DNA from 2 places in the Staphylococcus sp. aM genome. Region 2 is predicted to be linked to the other one. Evidence: a T-box and tRNA genes for the amino acid it is inferred to sense, from the RefSeq annotation. Region 2 holds a T-box; the other holds one or more tRNA genes.
The links. The T-box of region 2 lies ahead of P7F85_RS05780 (valine--tRNA ligase). A T-box ahead of a tRNA ligase gene usually reads a tRNA of that ligase, here a tRNA-Val.
Positions count from the first base shown of each region.

Region 1: it encodes a tRNA-Val, which carries the amino acid that the T-box ahead of P7F85_RS05780 (valine--tRNA ligase) is inferred to sense. The anticodon was not compared.

Region 1 covers NZ_CP121447.1:979,021-986,097, reverse strand. The annotation lists tRNA gene P7F85_RS04950 (tRNA-Gly) at 1-61, opposite strand, end outside; tRNA gene P7F85_RS04945 (tRNA-Gly) at 75-149, opposite strand; tRNA gene P7F85_RS04940 (tRNA-Gly) at 163-237, opposite strand; tRNA gene P7F85_RS04935 (tRNA-Cys) at 249-322, opposite strand; tRNA gene P7F85_RS04930 (tRNA-Gln) at 328-399, opposite strand; tRNA gene P7F85_RS04925 (tRNA-His) at 411-483, opposite strand; tRNA gene P7F85_RS04920 (tRNA-Trp) at 486-559, opposite strand; tRNA gene P7F85_RS04915 (tRNA-Tyr) at 567-650, opposite strand; tRNA gene P7F85_RS04910 (tRNA-Thr) at 657-732, opposite strand; tRNA gene P7F85_RS04905 (tRNA-Phe) at 741-813, opposite strand; tRNA gene P7F85_RS04900 (tRNA-Asp) at 827-902, opposite strand; tRNA gene P7F85_RS04895 (tRNA-Met) at 918-991, opposite strand; tRNA gene P7F85_RS04890 (tRNA-Ser) at 1,012-1,101, opposite strand; tRNA gene P7F85_RS04885 (tRNA-Asp) at 1,134-1,209, opposite strand; tRNA gene P7F85_RS04880 (tRNA-Ser) at 1,220-1,309, opposite strand; tRNA gene P7F85_RS04875 (tRNA-Ile) at 1,319-1,392, opposite strand; tRNA gene P7F85_RS04870 (tRNA-Met) at 1,420-1,493, opposite strand; tRNA gene P7F85_RS04865 (tRNA-Ala) at 1,518-1,593, opposite strand; tRNA gene P7F85_RS04860 (tRNA-Pro) at 1,616-1,689, opposite strand; tRNA gene P7F85_RS04855 (tRNA-Arg) at 1,699-1,772, opposite strand; tRNA gene P7F85_RS04850 (tRNA-Leu) at 1,788-1,876, opposite strand; tRNA gene P7F85_RS04845 (tRNA-Gly) at 1,885-1,959, opposite strand; tRNA gene P7F85_RS04840 (tRNA-Leu) at 1,963-2,044, opposite strand; tRNA gene P7F85_RS04835 (tRNA-Lys) at 2,053-2,128, opposite strand; tRNA gene P7F85_RS04830 (tRNA-Thr) at 2,135-2,210, opposite strand; tRNA gene P7F85_RS04825 (tRNA-Val) at 2,217-2,292, opposite strand; rRNA gene rrf (5S ribosomal RNA) at 2,302-2,416, opposite strand; rRNA gene P7F85_RS04815 (23S ribosomal RNA) at 2,487-5,408, opposite strand; tRNA gene P7F85_RS04810 (tRNA-Ala) at 5,572-5,647, opposite strand; tRNA gene P7F85_RS04805 (tRNA-Ile) at 5,665-5,741, opposite strand; rRNA gene P7F85_RS04800 (16S ribosomal RNA) at 5,836-7,077, opposite strand, start outside.
Region 2 covers NZ_CP121447.1:1,162,509-1,169,585, reverse strand. The annotation lists gene P7F85_RS05785 (bifunctional folylpolyglutamate synthase/dihydrofolate synthase) at 1-292, opposite strand, end outside; gene P7F85_RS05780 (valine--tRNA ligase) at 304-2,934, opposite strand; T-box leader at 2,979-3,229, opposite strand; gene P7F85_RS05775 (DNA-3-methyladenine glycosylase I) at 3,287-3,847, shown strand; gene P7F85_RS05770 (AbrB family transcriptional regulator) at 3,924-4,988, opposite strand; gene hemL (glutamate-1-semialdehyde 2,1-aminomutase) at 5,123-6,409, opposite strand; gene hemB (porphobilinogen synthase) at 6,441-7,077, opposite strand, start outside.

The DNA.
Region 1 (7,077 bases), 180 kb from region 2:
GGACTTACACCTATACCTCGTTCCGGGAAGGAACGTGTTCTTAGAGTTGAACTACTCCCGCTTGATATAAATTATGGAGCGGAAGATAGGATTTGCACCTATACCTCGTTCCGGGAAGGAACGTGTTCTAAGAGTTGAACTACTCCCGCTTGATGTAAATTATGGAGCGGAAGATAGGACTTACACCTATACCTCGTTCCGGGAAGGAACGTGTTCTTAGAGTTGAACTACTCCCGCTTAATATAACCTGGAGGCGGCAACCGGATTTGAACCGGTGATAAAGGTTTTGCAGACCTCTGCCTTACCACTTGGCTATGCCGCCAATAACTGGGCTAGCTGGATTCGAACCAGCGCGTGACGGAGTCAAAGTCCGTTGCCTTACCGCTTGGCTATAGCCCATTAATAATAAGGGCGGTTGAAGGGAATCGAACCCTCGAGTGTCGGAACCACAATCCGATGCGTTAACCACTTCGCCACAACCGCCATGGCAGGGGCAGTAGGAATCGAACCCACATCAAAGGTTTTGGAGACCTCTATTCTACCGTTGAACTATGCCCCTATTTAGATGGTGGAGGGGGGCAGATTCGAACTGCCGAACCCGAAGGAGCGGATTTACAGTCCGCCGCGTTTAGCCACTTCGCTACCCCTCCAAGAGATGGTGCCGGCCAGAGGACTTGAACCCCCAACCTACTGATTACAAGTCAGTTGCTCTACCAATTGAGCTAGGCCGGCTTGTGAAATGGTTCAGGACAGAGTCGAACTGCCGACACATGGAGCTTCAATCCATTGCTCTACCAACTGAGCTACTGAACCATAATATTAATAATGGCGGTCTCGACGGGAATCGAACCCGCGATCTCCTGCGTGACAGGCAGGCGTGTTAACCGCTACACTACGAGACCTATTAAAACTATGTATTGCGGGAGGCGGATTTGAACCACCGACCTTCGGGTTATGAGCCCGACGAGCTACCGAACTGCTCCATCCCGCGATAATAATAAATAATAAAAACGGAGGAAGAGGGATTCGAACCCCCGCGGCCCGTTAAGGCCCTGTCGGTTTTCAAGACCGATCCCTTCAGCCGGACTTGGGTATTCCTCCATGATTATAGGTAAATTGCTATTAAATTAAAATGGCGGTCTCGACGGGAATCGAACCCGCGATCTCCTGCGTGACAGGCAGGCGTGTTAACCGCTACACTACGAGACCAAATATAAAACGGAGGAAGAGGGATTCGAACCCCCGCGGCCCGTTAAGGCCCTGTCGGTTTTCAAGACCGATCCCTTCAGCCGGACTTGGGTATTCCTCCAAAATTATATGGACCTTGCAGGACTCGAACCTGCGACCGAACGGTTATGAGCCGTTAGCTCTAACCAACTGAGCTAAAGGTCCCAAATATAATCTTACAACTAATAGTAGTGGCGGTGGAGGGGATCGAACCCCCGACCTCACGGGTATGAACCGTACGCTCTAGCCAGCTGAGCTACACCGCCGTTATCTAGTTTGTAAATTTAATATGGTGGAGACTAGCGGGATCGAACCGCTGACCTCCTGCGTGCAAAGCAGGCGCTCTCCCAGCTGAGCTAAGCCCCCATATATATAATAATTGTTGCTATCGGGAAGACAGGATTCGAACCTACGACCCCTTGGTCCCAAACCAAGTGCTCTACCAAGCTGAGCTACTTCCCGTAGAATAAGCGCGCCCGATAGGAGTCGAACCCATAACCTCTTGATCCGTAGTCAAACGCTCTATCCAATTGAGCTACGGGCGCATATTAATAATAAGATGGTGCCGAGGACCGGAATCGAACCGGTACGGTGATCTCTCACCGCAGGATTTTAAGTCCTGTGCGTCTGCCAGTTCCGCCACCCCGGCACTAATAATGGAGCAGAAGACGGGATTCGAACCCGCGACCCCAACCTTGGCAAGGTTGTATTCTACCGCTGAACTACTTCTGCATATGCGGGTGAAGGGAGTCGAACCCCCACGCCGTAAGGCGCTAGATCCTAAGTCTAGTGCGTCTGCCAATTCCGCCACACCCGCTATTAAAATGGTGAGCCATAGAGGATTCGAACCTCTGACCCTCTGATTAAAAGTCAGATGCTCTACCAACTGAGCTAATGGCTCTAAAGATGGTGCCGGCCAGAGGACTTGAACCCCCAACCTACTGATTACAAGTCAGTTGCTCTACCAATTGAGCTAGGCCGGCTATAAATGGTGGAGAATGACGGGTTCGAACCGCCGACCCTCTGCTTGTAAGGCAGATGCTCTCCCAGCTGAGCTAATTCTCCAGTATATTTGCCTGGCAACGTCCTACTCTAGCGGAACGTTAGTCCGACTACCATCGGCGCTAAGGAGCTTAACTTCTGTGTTCGGCATGGGAACAGGTGTGACCTCCTTGCCATTGTCACCAGACAAATGGAATGTATTATACATTCAAAACTAGATAGTAAGTAAAATGATTTTGCTTCGCAAAACATAAATTTTGATTAAGTCTTCGATCGATTAGTATTCGTCAGCTCCACGTGTCACCACGCTTCCACCTCGAACCTATTAACCTCATCATCTTTGAGGGATCTTATAACCGAAGTTGGGAAATCTCATCTTGAGGGGGGCTTCATGCTTAGATGCTTTCAGCACTTATCCCGTCCATACATAGCTACCCAGCTATGCCGTTGGCACGACAACTGGTACACCAGAGGTATGTCCATCCCGGTCCTCTCGTACTAAGGACAGCTCCTCTCAAATTTCCTACGCCCACGACGGATAGGGACCGAACTGTCTCACGACGTTCTGAACCCAGCTCGCGTACCGCTTTAATGGGCGAACAGCCCAACCCTTGGGACCGACTACAGCCCCAGGATGCGATGAGCCGACATCGAGGTGCCAAACCTCCCCGTCGATGTGAACTCTTGGGGGAGATAAGCCTGTTATCCCCGGGGTAGCTTTTATCCGTTGAGCGATGGCCCTTCCATGCGGAACCACCGGATCACTAAGTCCGTCTTTCGACCCTGCTCGACTTGTAAGTCTCGCAGTCAAGCTCCCTTATGCCTTTACACTCTATGAATGATTTCCAACCATTCTGAGGGAACCTTTGAGCGCCTCCGTTACCTTTTAGGAGGCGACCGCCCCAGTCAAACTGCCCACCTGACACTGTCTCCCACCACGATAAGTGGTGCGGGTTAGAAAGCCAACACAGCTAGGGTAGTATCCCACCAATGCCTCCACGTAAGCTAGCGCTCACGTTTCAAAGGCTCCTACCTATCCTGTACAAGCTGTGCCGAATTTCAATATCAGGCTACAGTAAAGCTCCACGGGGTCTTTCCGTCCTGTCGCGGGTAACCTGCATCTTCACAGGTACTATGATTTCACCGAGTCTCTCGTTGAGACAGTGCCCAAATCGTTACGCCTTTCGTGCGGGTCGGAACTTACCCGACAAGGAATTTCGCTACCTTAGGACCGTTATAGTTACGGCCGCCGTTTACTGGGGCTTCGATTCGTAGCTTCGCAGAAGCTAACTACTCCTCTTAACCTTCCAGCACCGGGCAGGCGTCAGCCCCTATACATCACCTTACGGTTTAGCAGAGACCTGTGTTTTTGATAAACAGTCGCTTGGGCCTATTCACTGCGGCTCTTCTGGGCGTTAACCCTAAAGAGCACCCCTTCTCCCGAAGTTACGGGGTCATTTTGCCGAGTTCCTTAACGAGAGTTCGCTCGCTCACCTTAGAATTCTCATCTTGACTACCTGTGTCGGTTTGCGGTACGGGCACCTGTTATCTATCTAGAGGCTTTTCTTGGCAGTGTGAAATCAACGACTCGAGGAAACAATTTCCTCTCCCCATCACAGCTTGACCTTATGAGTGCCGGATTTGCCTAACACTCAGTCTTACTGCTTGGACGTGCAATCCAATAGCACGCTTCGCCTATCCTACTGCGTCCCCCCATCGATTAAAACGATACTAGGTGGTACAGGAATATCAACCTGTTATCCATCGCCTACGCCTGTCGGCCTCAGCTTAGGACCCGACTAACCCAGAGCGGACGAGCCTTCCTCTGGAAACCTTAGTCAATCGGTGGACGGGATTCTCACCCGTCTTTCGCTACTCACACCGGCATTCTCACTTCTAAGCGCTCCACATGTCCTTGCGATCATGCTTCGACGCCCTTAGAACGCTCTCCTACCATTGTCCTACGGACAATCCACAGCTTCGGTAATATGTTTAGCCCCGGTACATTTTCGGCGCAGTGTCACTCGACTAGTGAGCTATTACGCACTCTTTAAATGATGGCTGCTTCTAAGCCAACATCCTAGTTGTCTGGGCAACGCCACATCCTTTTCCACTTAACATATATTTTGGGACCTTAGCTGGTGGTCTGGGCTGTTTCCCTTTCGAACACGGACCTTATCACCCATGTTCTGACTCCCAAGTTAAATTAATTGGCATTCGGAGTTTGTCTGAATTCGGTAACCCGAGAAGGGCCCCTCGTCCAAACAGTGCTCTACCTCCAATAATCATCACTTGAGGCTAGCCCTAAAGCTATTTCGGAGAGAACCAGCTATCTCCAAGTTCGATTGGAATTTCTCCGCTACCCTCAGTTCATCCGCTCACTTTTCAACGTAAGTCGGTTCGGTCCTCCATTCAGTGTTACCTGAACTTCAACCTGACCAAGGGTAGATCACCTGGTTTCGGGTCTACGACCAAATACTAAACGCCCTATTCAGACTCGCTTTCGCTACGGCTCCACATTAGCTGCTTAACCTTGCATCAAATCGTAACTCGCCGGTTCATTCTACAAAAGGCACGCCATCACCCATTAACGGGCTCTGACTACTTGTAAGCACACGGTTTCAAGTTCTCTTTCACTCCCCTTCCGGGGTACTTTTCACCTTTCCCTCACGGTACTGGTTCACTATCGGTCACTAGAGAGTATTTAGCCTTAGGAGATGGTCCTCCCAGATTCCGACGGAATTTCACGTGCTCCGTCGTACTCAGGATCCACTCAAGAGAGTATATATTTTCGACTACAGGATTATTACCTTCTTTGATTCAACTTTCCAGATGATTCGTCTAATATATACTTTTGTAACTCCGTATAGAGTGTCCTACAACCCCAACAAGCAAGCTTGTTGGTTTGGGCTCTTCCCGTTTCGCTCGCCGCTACTCAGGGAATCGATTTTTCTTTCTCTTCCTCCGGGTACTAAGATGTTTCAGTTCTCCGGGTCTGCCTTCTGATATGCTATGTATTCACATATCGATAACATGACATAACTCATGCTGGGTTTCCCCATTCGGAAATCTCTGGATCAACGCTTACTTACAGCTCCCCAAAGCATATCGTCGTTAGTAACGTCCTTCATCGGCTTCTAGTGCCAAGGCATCCACCGTGCGCCCTTAATAACTTAATCTATGTTTCCATCCTACAGGAAACGCGTTATTAATCTTGTGAGTGTTCTTTCGAACACTAGCGATTATTTCTTATGAATTCAAGCTTTAAAACTCTAATTCACTCGGTTTTGCTTGGTAAAATCTATTTTACTTACTTATCTAGTTTTCAATGTACAATTATAATGGTGGAGACTAGCGGGATCGAACCGCTGACCTCCTGCGTGCAAAGCAGGCGCTCTCCCAGCTGAGCTAAGCCCCCAAATAAATATTAATTAATGGTGGGCCTAAGTGGACTCGAACCACCGACCTCACGCTTATCAGGCGTGCGCTCTAACCAGCTGAGCTATAGGCCCATTAATTATTTGTAAAACAAACAATCAAAACTGAATACAATATGTCAATGTTATTCCTTCATCTTCTTCGAAGATGTTCCGAATATATCCTTAGAAAGGAGGTGATCCAGCCGCACCTTCCGATACGGCTACCTTGTTACGACTTCACCCCAATCATTTGTCCCACCTTCGACGGCTAGCTCCATAAATGGTTACTCCACCGGCTTCGGGTGTTACAAACTCTCGTGGTGTGACGGGCGGTGTGTACAAGACCCGGGAACGTATTCACCGTAGCATGCTGATCTACGATTACTAGCGATTCCAGCTTCATGTAGTCGAGTTGCAGACTACAATCCGAACTGAGAACAACTTTATGGGATTTGCTTGACCTCGCGGTTTAGCTGCCCTTTGTATTGTCCATTGTAGCACGTGTGTAGCCCAAATCATAAGGGGCATGATGATTTGACGTCATCCCCACCTTCCTCCGGTTTGTCACCGGCAGTCAACTTAGAGTGCCCAACTTAATGATGGCAACTAAGCTTAAGGGTTGCGCTCGTTGCGGGACTTAACCCAACATCTCACGACACGAGCTGACGACAACCATGCACCACCTGTCACTTTGTCCCCCGAAGGGGAAGACTCTATCTCTAGAGCGGTCAAAGGATGTCAAGATTTGGTAAGGTTCTTCGCGTTGCTTCGAATTAAACCACATGCTCCACCGCTTGTGCGGGTCCCCGTCAATTCCTTTGAGTTTCAACCTTGCGGTCGTACTCCCCAGGCGGAGTGCTTAATGCGTTAGCTGCAGCACTAAGGGGCGGAAACCCCCTAACACTTAGCACTCATCGTTTACGGCGTGGACTACCAGGGTATCTAATCCTGTTTGATCCCCACGCTTTCGCACATCAGCGTCAGTTACAGACCAGAAAGTCGCCTTCGCCACTGGTGTTCCTCCATATCTCTGCGCATTTCACCGCTACACATGGAATTCCACTTTCCTCTTCTGCACTCAAGTTTTCCAGTTTCCAATGACCCTCCACGGTTGAGCCGTGGGCTTTCACATCAGACTTAAAAAACCGCCTACGCGCGCTTTACGCCCAATAATTCCGGATAACGCTTGCCACCTACGTATTACCGCGGCTGCTGGCACGTAGTTAGCCGTGGCTTTCTGATCAGGTACCGTCAAGATGTGCACAGTTACTTACACATTTGTTCTTCCCTGATAACAGAGTTTTACGATCCGAAGACCTTCATCACTCACGCGGCGTTGCTCCGTCAGGCTTTCGCCCATTGCGGAAGATTCCCTACTGCTGCCTCCCGTAGGAGTCTGGACCGTGTCTCAGTTCCAGTGTGGCCGATC
Region 2 (7,077 bases):
ACTCAATAATTTCATCATTTGAAATAGGATATCCATTTAAACTAATACGTTCATTAAAAGTTTCAATAAATGGAGATGTAAAAGTACCAACTTCATAGTTATTTTCAACCAAAGCTGCTCTTAAATATGCCACTGTCGATCCTTTTCCATTTGTACCGCCTACGTGTATGCCTTTAATACGTTGTTGTGGGTTATTTAGTTTTTCAAGCATCCATTCCACACGTTTAACGCCTGGTTTGATGCCAAACTTAGTTCTTTCATGTATCCAATACAAGCTATCTAGGTAATTCATGATACATACTCCTATGCTTTTAATTGTTCAATTCTTGCTTTTACACCATCATATTTTTCTTGGTAATGCTTTTGCTTTTCTTTTTCTTCATTAATAATTTTTTCAGGTGCTTTATTGACAAAGTTTTCATTGGCCAATTTTTTATCGACGCGATCTAATTCACTTTGTAGTTTATCTAATTCTTTTTCTAAACGTGCAATCTCTTTATCCATATCAATTAAACCTTCTAAAGGTAAGATGACTTTACCCGCTAATACAACAGACGTCATTGCTTTCTCTGGGATGTCGATATCAACATTGATTGTCAATTCACTTGGATGACAGAATCTTTCTATATAGTCAGCATTTTCTGTTAGTGTAGATTGAATATTATTATCTTTAGCCTGAATCATAATTGGAATAGCTTTAGATAGTGGTGTATTTACTTCTAATCGAGATTGTCTTATTGATTTTATAATTTCAACTAATTGTTGCATCGTTTGCTTACTATCATCAAACATGAGTTCCTCATTTACAGTTGGCCAAGATGCTTGAACAATTGTTTCTCCATCATGAGGTAAGCTTTGCCAAATTTTTTCTGTAACAAATGGCATAAATGGATGTAGCATTCTCATAATGCGATCTAACACATAACTTAATACAGAACGTGTCGTTTGTTTTTGATCTTCATCTTCGCCATTCATAGGTATCTTACTCATTTCAATATACCAATCGCAGAATTCATCCCAAATGAAATTATATAACGCTCGACCTACTTCACCAAACTCATATTTATCACTTAAATCTGTAACTGTAGCGATTGTTTCATTTAGACGCGTTAATATCCATTTATCTGCTAAAGATAAATTTCCTGATAAATCAATATCTTCAACTTTAAAGTCTTCACCAATATTCATTAAACTAAATCTTGCGGCATTCCATATTTTATTAATGAAATTCCATACTGATTCAACCTTTTCAGTTGAATAACGTAAATCTTGACCTGGTGCAGAACCTGTGGCAAGGAAGTATCTTAAACTATCTGCACCATATTCATCAATAACATCCATAGGATCTACACCATTGCCTAATGATTTACTCATTTTTCTACCGTCTTCTGCTCTAACTAAGCCATGTAACAATACATCATTAAATGGTCTACGGTCTGTGAACTCTAACCCTTGGAAAATCATACGTGCAACCCAGAAGAAAATAATGTCATAACCTGTCACTAATGCATTAGTTGGGAAATGACGTTTAAAATCTTCTGCTTCAACGTCTGGCCAACCTAAAGTTGAGAATGGCCATAATGCACTAGAAAACCAAGTATCTAAAACATCTTCATCTTGAGTCCAATTTTCAATATCTTCTGGTGCATTTTCTCCTACATAAACTTCTCCAGTTTCATTGTGATACCATGCAGGAATTTGATGGCCCCACCAAAGCTGTCTTGAAATAGTCCAATCTCTAATTTCTTCCATCCAACGATTAAATGTATTTTCAAATCGAGGTGGATAAAAATCAATACGATCATCTGTTTTTTGATTATCTAAAGCACGTTTGGCTAAAGGTTTCATTTTAACAAACCATTGTGTAGATAAATATGGTTCTACTACTGCACCAGAACGTTCAGAGTGACCAACAGAATGCATATGTTCCTCAATCTTAATGACTAAATCTTGTTCTTTTAAGTCTTCAACTAACTGTTTACGACATTCAAAACGCTCAAGGCCTTCATATTTACCAGCATGATGATTCATGTGTCCTTTTTCATCCATTACTATAATATTTTCTAATTGATGACGTTGACCAATTTCAAAGTCATTAGGGTCATGAGCTGGCGTTACTTTCATAGCACCAGAACCAAATTCGATATCTACGTATTCATCAGCTAATATTGGTAATTCTCTACCAACTATTGGTAATATAACCTTTTTGCCAATTACGTCTTTATATCTCTCGTCATTCGGGTTAACAACAATAGCTGTATCACCTAACATCGTTTCTGGACGTGTTGTAGCGATTTCAATATATCCATCCCCATCAGCATATGGGTATTTAAAGTGATAAAATGCACCTTGTACATCTTCATGAATCACTTCTATATCAGATAAAGCGGTACGAGCTTGAGGATCCCAGTTGATGATACGTTCGCCTCTATAAATAATGCCTTTGTTATAAAGGTCAACAAACACTTTTTTAACAGCTTTACTTAAACCGTCATCCAAAGTAAAACGTTCTCTACTATAATCTAATCCTAATCCTAATTTAGCCCATTGTTTACGGATGAAGCTTGCATATTCTTCTTTCCAATCCCAAGCTTGTTCTAAGAATTTTTCACGACCAATATCATGACGTGAAATACCTTGTTCATTTAGTTTAGCTTCTACTTTAGCTTGTGTAGCAATACCAGCATGATCCATACCAGGTAGATATAAAGTATCATAACCTTGCATACGCTTCATACGAGTAATAATATCTTGTAATGTTGTATCCCAAGCATGGCCTAAATGTAATTTACCTGTTACATTTGGTGGTGGAATAACGATTGTATATGTTTCTTTATTACTATCTTCTGATGGTTTGAAATAACCATTTTTTACCCATTCATCATATCTTCCCGCTTCTACTTCGCGTGGATTATATTTCGGTTTCATTTCCATAAAGTAAATCCTCCTCAAAAAAATAAAAAACACCCATCCTATATACATAGGACGGATGTTCCGTGGTACCACCTATATTCAAGAAAGTAGTTAGATTGTAAATAAATCAACCTTCTACTTTCGAGCACTCTAGAATTTGATTAACGCTCAAACACGCTTCTGCCTACTCTTTACTTCGTTCATTCAGCAAAAGGACTAAGTGGGCTACCTTCAGTAGTAATTACTATGTATTTTCACCAACCATACACTCTCTAAAAAGTAATTAAAACATACTCTTCCCAAATATTATATTCATTTACTTAATTATAGTATAATGGAAATTCACATAAGTCAATCTATTAGGAGGAATTTTATGAACCCTTGTGCCTTCGGTACCAAAGATCCAATTTATATAGAATATCATGATCAAGTTTGGGGTCAACCTATGTATGATAGTAAAGATTTATTTAAACTATTGGCATTAGAATCTCAACATGCTGGTCTATCTTGGCTTACGATACTAAAGAAGAAATCCGCTTATGAAGAGGCATTTTATCAATTCGATCCTAAAAAGGTAGCGGCAATGACCGATCAAGATGTCGACAACTTAATGACATTTCCCAATATTGTTCATCATAGAAAGAAATTAGAAGCTATTATTGCACAAGCGAAAGGTTATTTAGAAATTGAGAAGGATTACGGTAGCTTTAGTACGTTTTTATGGTCTTATGTGAATGGTAAACCCATCGACATGGGATATGTAAAGCCTGAAGATCGTATTACGGTTGATGATCGTGCTAAAGCATTGTCCAAAGATTTAAAAAAGTATGGTTTTAAATTCCTAGGTCCAGTAACAGTATTTTCATTTTTAGAGGCAGCTGGATTATATGATTCACATTTGCAAGATTGTCCTCAAAAACCTAAACATGATTAAACTTTAAAGACGTATATCTTAGCTTACAAAATAAGCTTTTGATATACGCCTTTTTTATTAATTCTATTAAACTTTTTTACGATCGCTTTGATCTATATTTCAAGAAATAATTAATTAATGGAGCGATTAAAAATAATATAAAGAAGATTCTAAATATATGATAACTAGATATCATAGCCACATCTGCTCCTGTTTCAATTGCAACTAATACAATTTGGCTCATGCCTCCTGGCGCTGCACCTAAAAACAACTCATTGATTGAATCATGTGTAAAGAAATGTAAGATACAAACCATTATGAAAGCACTTAATATAAGCATAATATTTTGAAACGCAATCGCTACGGCTATTCTACCTTTCAAGTCTGAAAGCAAACGAGCTATTTGTAGGCCTATTCGAATCATATACACCACTTGTGCTGTTGCTAGTAACCAATTATCTAATGCAAATGTCACATCAGTCGTAATATTCCAGATGATTAGAACCACAATTGGTGCCAATAATTGTTTTGTTGGAAAATTTATCTTAGCCATTATCCAATAAACTACAACGATTGCCAATACAATAAATATAAATTGCCAAATATTTAAAACATCAGTTAAAGGTTTTGCTTTAACTATAGTTTCTCCACTACTTTGATTATTTTGGAAAAAATATGAAATTAATGGCACTAAAATCACAACGAATATAATTCTAGATGTTTGTGTTAAACTCACAACTAAAATATTAGCATTTTTATCTTCCTCTGCCATAACTAACATTTGGCTTAAAGCACCAGGTATTACACTTAGAATGGCTGTTTCGGTATTTACGTCTGCTATTTTCTTAAATAATAATGCGATTAAAAGTGCTAACACGAGCAAAAGAACTGAAACAAGAATAATTGTTAACCAACTTGCTTGAATATCTTTTATAACAGTTCTAGTAAATGTAGTTCCTATTTGAACACCTAAACAAATCAGACCAATTTGGCTAATCCAAAACGGCCATTTAATATCTAATTTAAGTACTTTTATACATAAAATAGCTGCTATAATGGGGCCAAACATAAAAGGTAATAATATATGTGATATCTTTAATAGCAAACTTATGATAATGGATAATGCTAATATAATTAGGTTATTTCTATTTATTATCTTCATACGCACACTACCTTTTATAAATGTGTGAAATGGTAAAAACTCAGTTATTTCAAACATACTCATTCAAATAATTTCATTATATATTAATAGCCTGGGTATAATATCCCAGGCTAAAAATGTAATTAATTTTCCTTTTATTTTACAATACGACTTAATGAATTATCAAATGCTTGTATTGTTTTTTCAATATCTTCTTTAGTATGTGCTGTTGATAAGAAAGTCCCTTCAAATTGAGATGGTGGCAGGAATACACCTTCTTTTGCCATTTCTCTATACATCTCACTAAATAATTTCAAATCACTTTTATTGGCTTGTTCAAAATTAGTCACAGGACCTTCATTTAAGAAATAACCTATCATTGATCCAGCTCTATTTACTGTTATAGGTACCTGATGCTTAGCAAAGACTTCTTTAAGCCCTTTTTCAAGTAAATCTCCTAGTTCATTAAAATAGTCATATGATTCAGGTGTTAATTGACTTAGTGTTTCATAACCACTTGTCATTGCTAATGGATTACCTGATAAAGTACCTGCTTGATAAATATTTCCTACTGGTGCGATGTGATCCATGATCTCTTTTTTACCACCAAACGCTCCGACAGGTAAACCTCCACCTATAACTTTACCTAAACAAGTTAAATCTGGTGTCACTCCAAAATAGCCCTGCGCACAGTTATAACCAACTCTAAAACCAGTCATAACTTCATCAAATATTAACAATGAACCATATTCATTAGTAATATCTCTTAATCCTTGTAAAAAGCCTTCTACGGGAGGAACTACACCCATATTACCAGCAACTGGTTCAACTATAACTCCAGAAATATCATCCCCATATTTTTCAAATGCTAGACGTAATGAATCTAAATCATTATATGGTACAGTAATGGTATTTTTTGCAATACCTTCTGGTACACCTGGTGAATCGGGTAAACCTAATGTTGCTACTCCAGATCCAGCCTTAATTAATAATGAGTCACTATGACCGTGATAACAACCTTCAAATTTAACAATTTTATTGCGTCCAGTATAACCGCGCGCTAATCTTAATGTATCTAATGTAGCTTCCGTACCTGAAGATACCATCCTAACTTTCTCAATAGAAGGTACTCTATCAATAACCAATTGAGCTAGTTTATTTTCTTGTAGTGTAGAAGCACCAAAACTAGTGCCGTTATCTACTGCTTTGTGAAGATTTTCGATAACTTGTTTATTTTTATGACCTAAAATAAGCGGTCCCCAACTTAAAACATAATCAATGTATTCATTACCGTCAATATCATATATTTTCGAACCTTCTGCATGATCCATAAAAATTGCAGGTGTATCCACAGATTTAAAAGCACGCACTGGACTATTTACACCGCCAGGCATTAAATCTTCAGCAATTTCCATTGCTTTTATTGATTTTTCATATCCCATAAATGTTGCCTCCTCATAATTAATCTCTTTGTTATTTATCTAGATATTGACAAATATCTTTAGCAAAATAAGTAATAATCATATCTGCTCCAGCACGTTTCATTGAAACCATTTGTTCCATAACAATCTTTTCTTCATCGATCCATCCATTTAAGGCAGCGGCTTTAGTCATACTATATTCGCCACTTACATTGTATGCAACAACAGGCACATTAGTATGATTTTTAACATCTCTAACTATATCTAAATAACTTAAAGCAGGTTTAACAATCATCATGTCACATCCCTCTTTTAAGTCACTTTCAAGTTCTCTCAATGCCTCTAAACGATTAGCAGGATCCATTTGATATGTTTTACGGTCGCCAAATGAAGGGGCTGAATCAGCAGCGTCTCTGAATGGTCCAAAGAAACTTGATGCATATTTAATACCATAACTCATAATTGGTACATTTTGATAACCAGCATCATCTAGTCCTTGTCTAATTTCAGCAACAAATCCATCCATCATATTACTTGGTGCAATAATATCTGCACCCGCCTCAACTTGAGAAATTGCAGTTTTAACAAGTAATGGTAATGATTTATCATTGTCTACATCATGTGTGTGATCGTCAATGACACCGCAATGCCCGTGATCTGTATATTCACATAGACATGTATCAGCAACA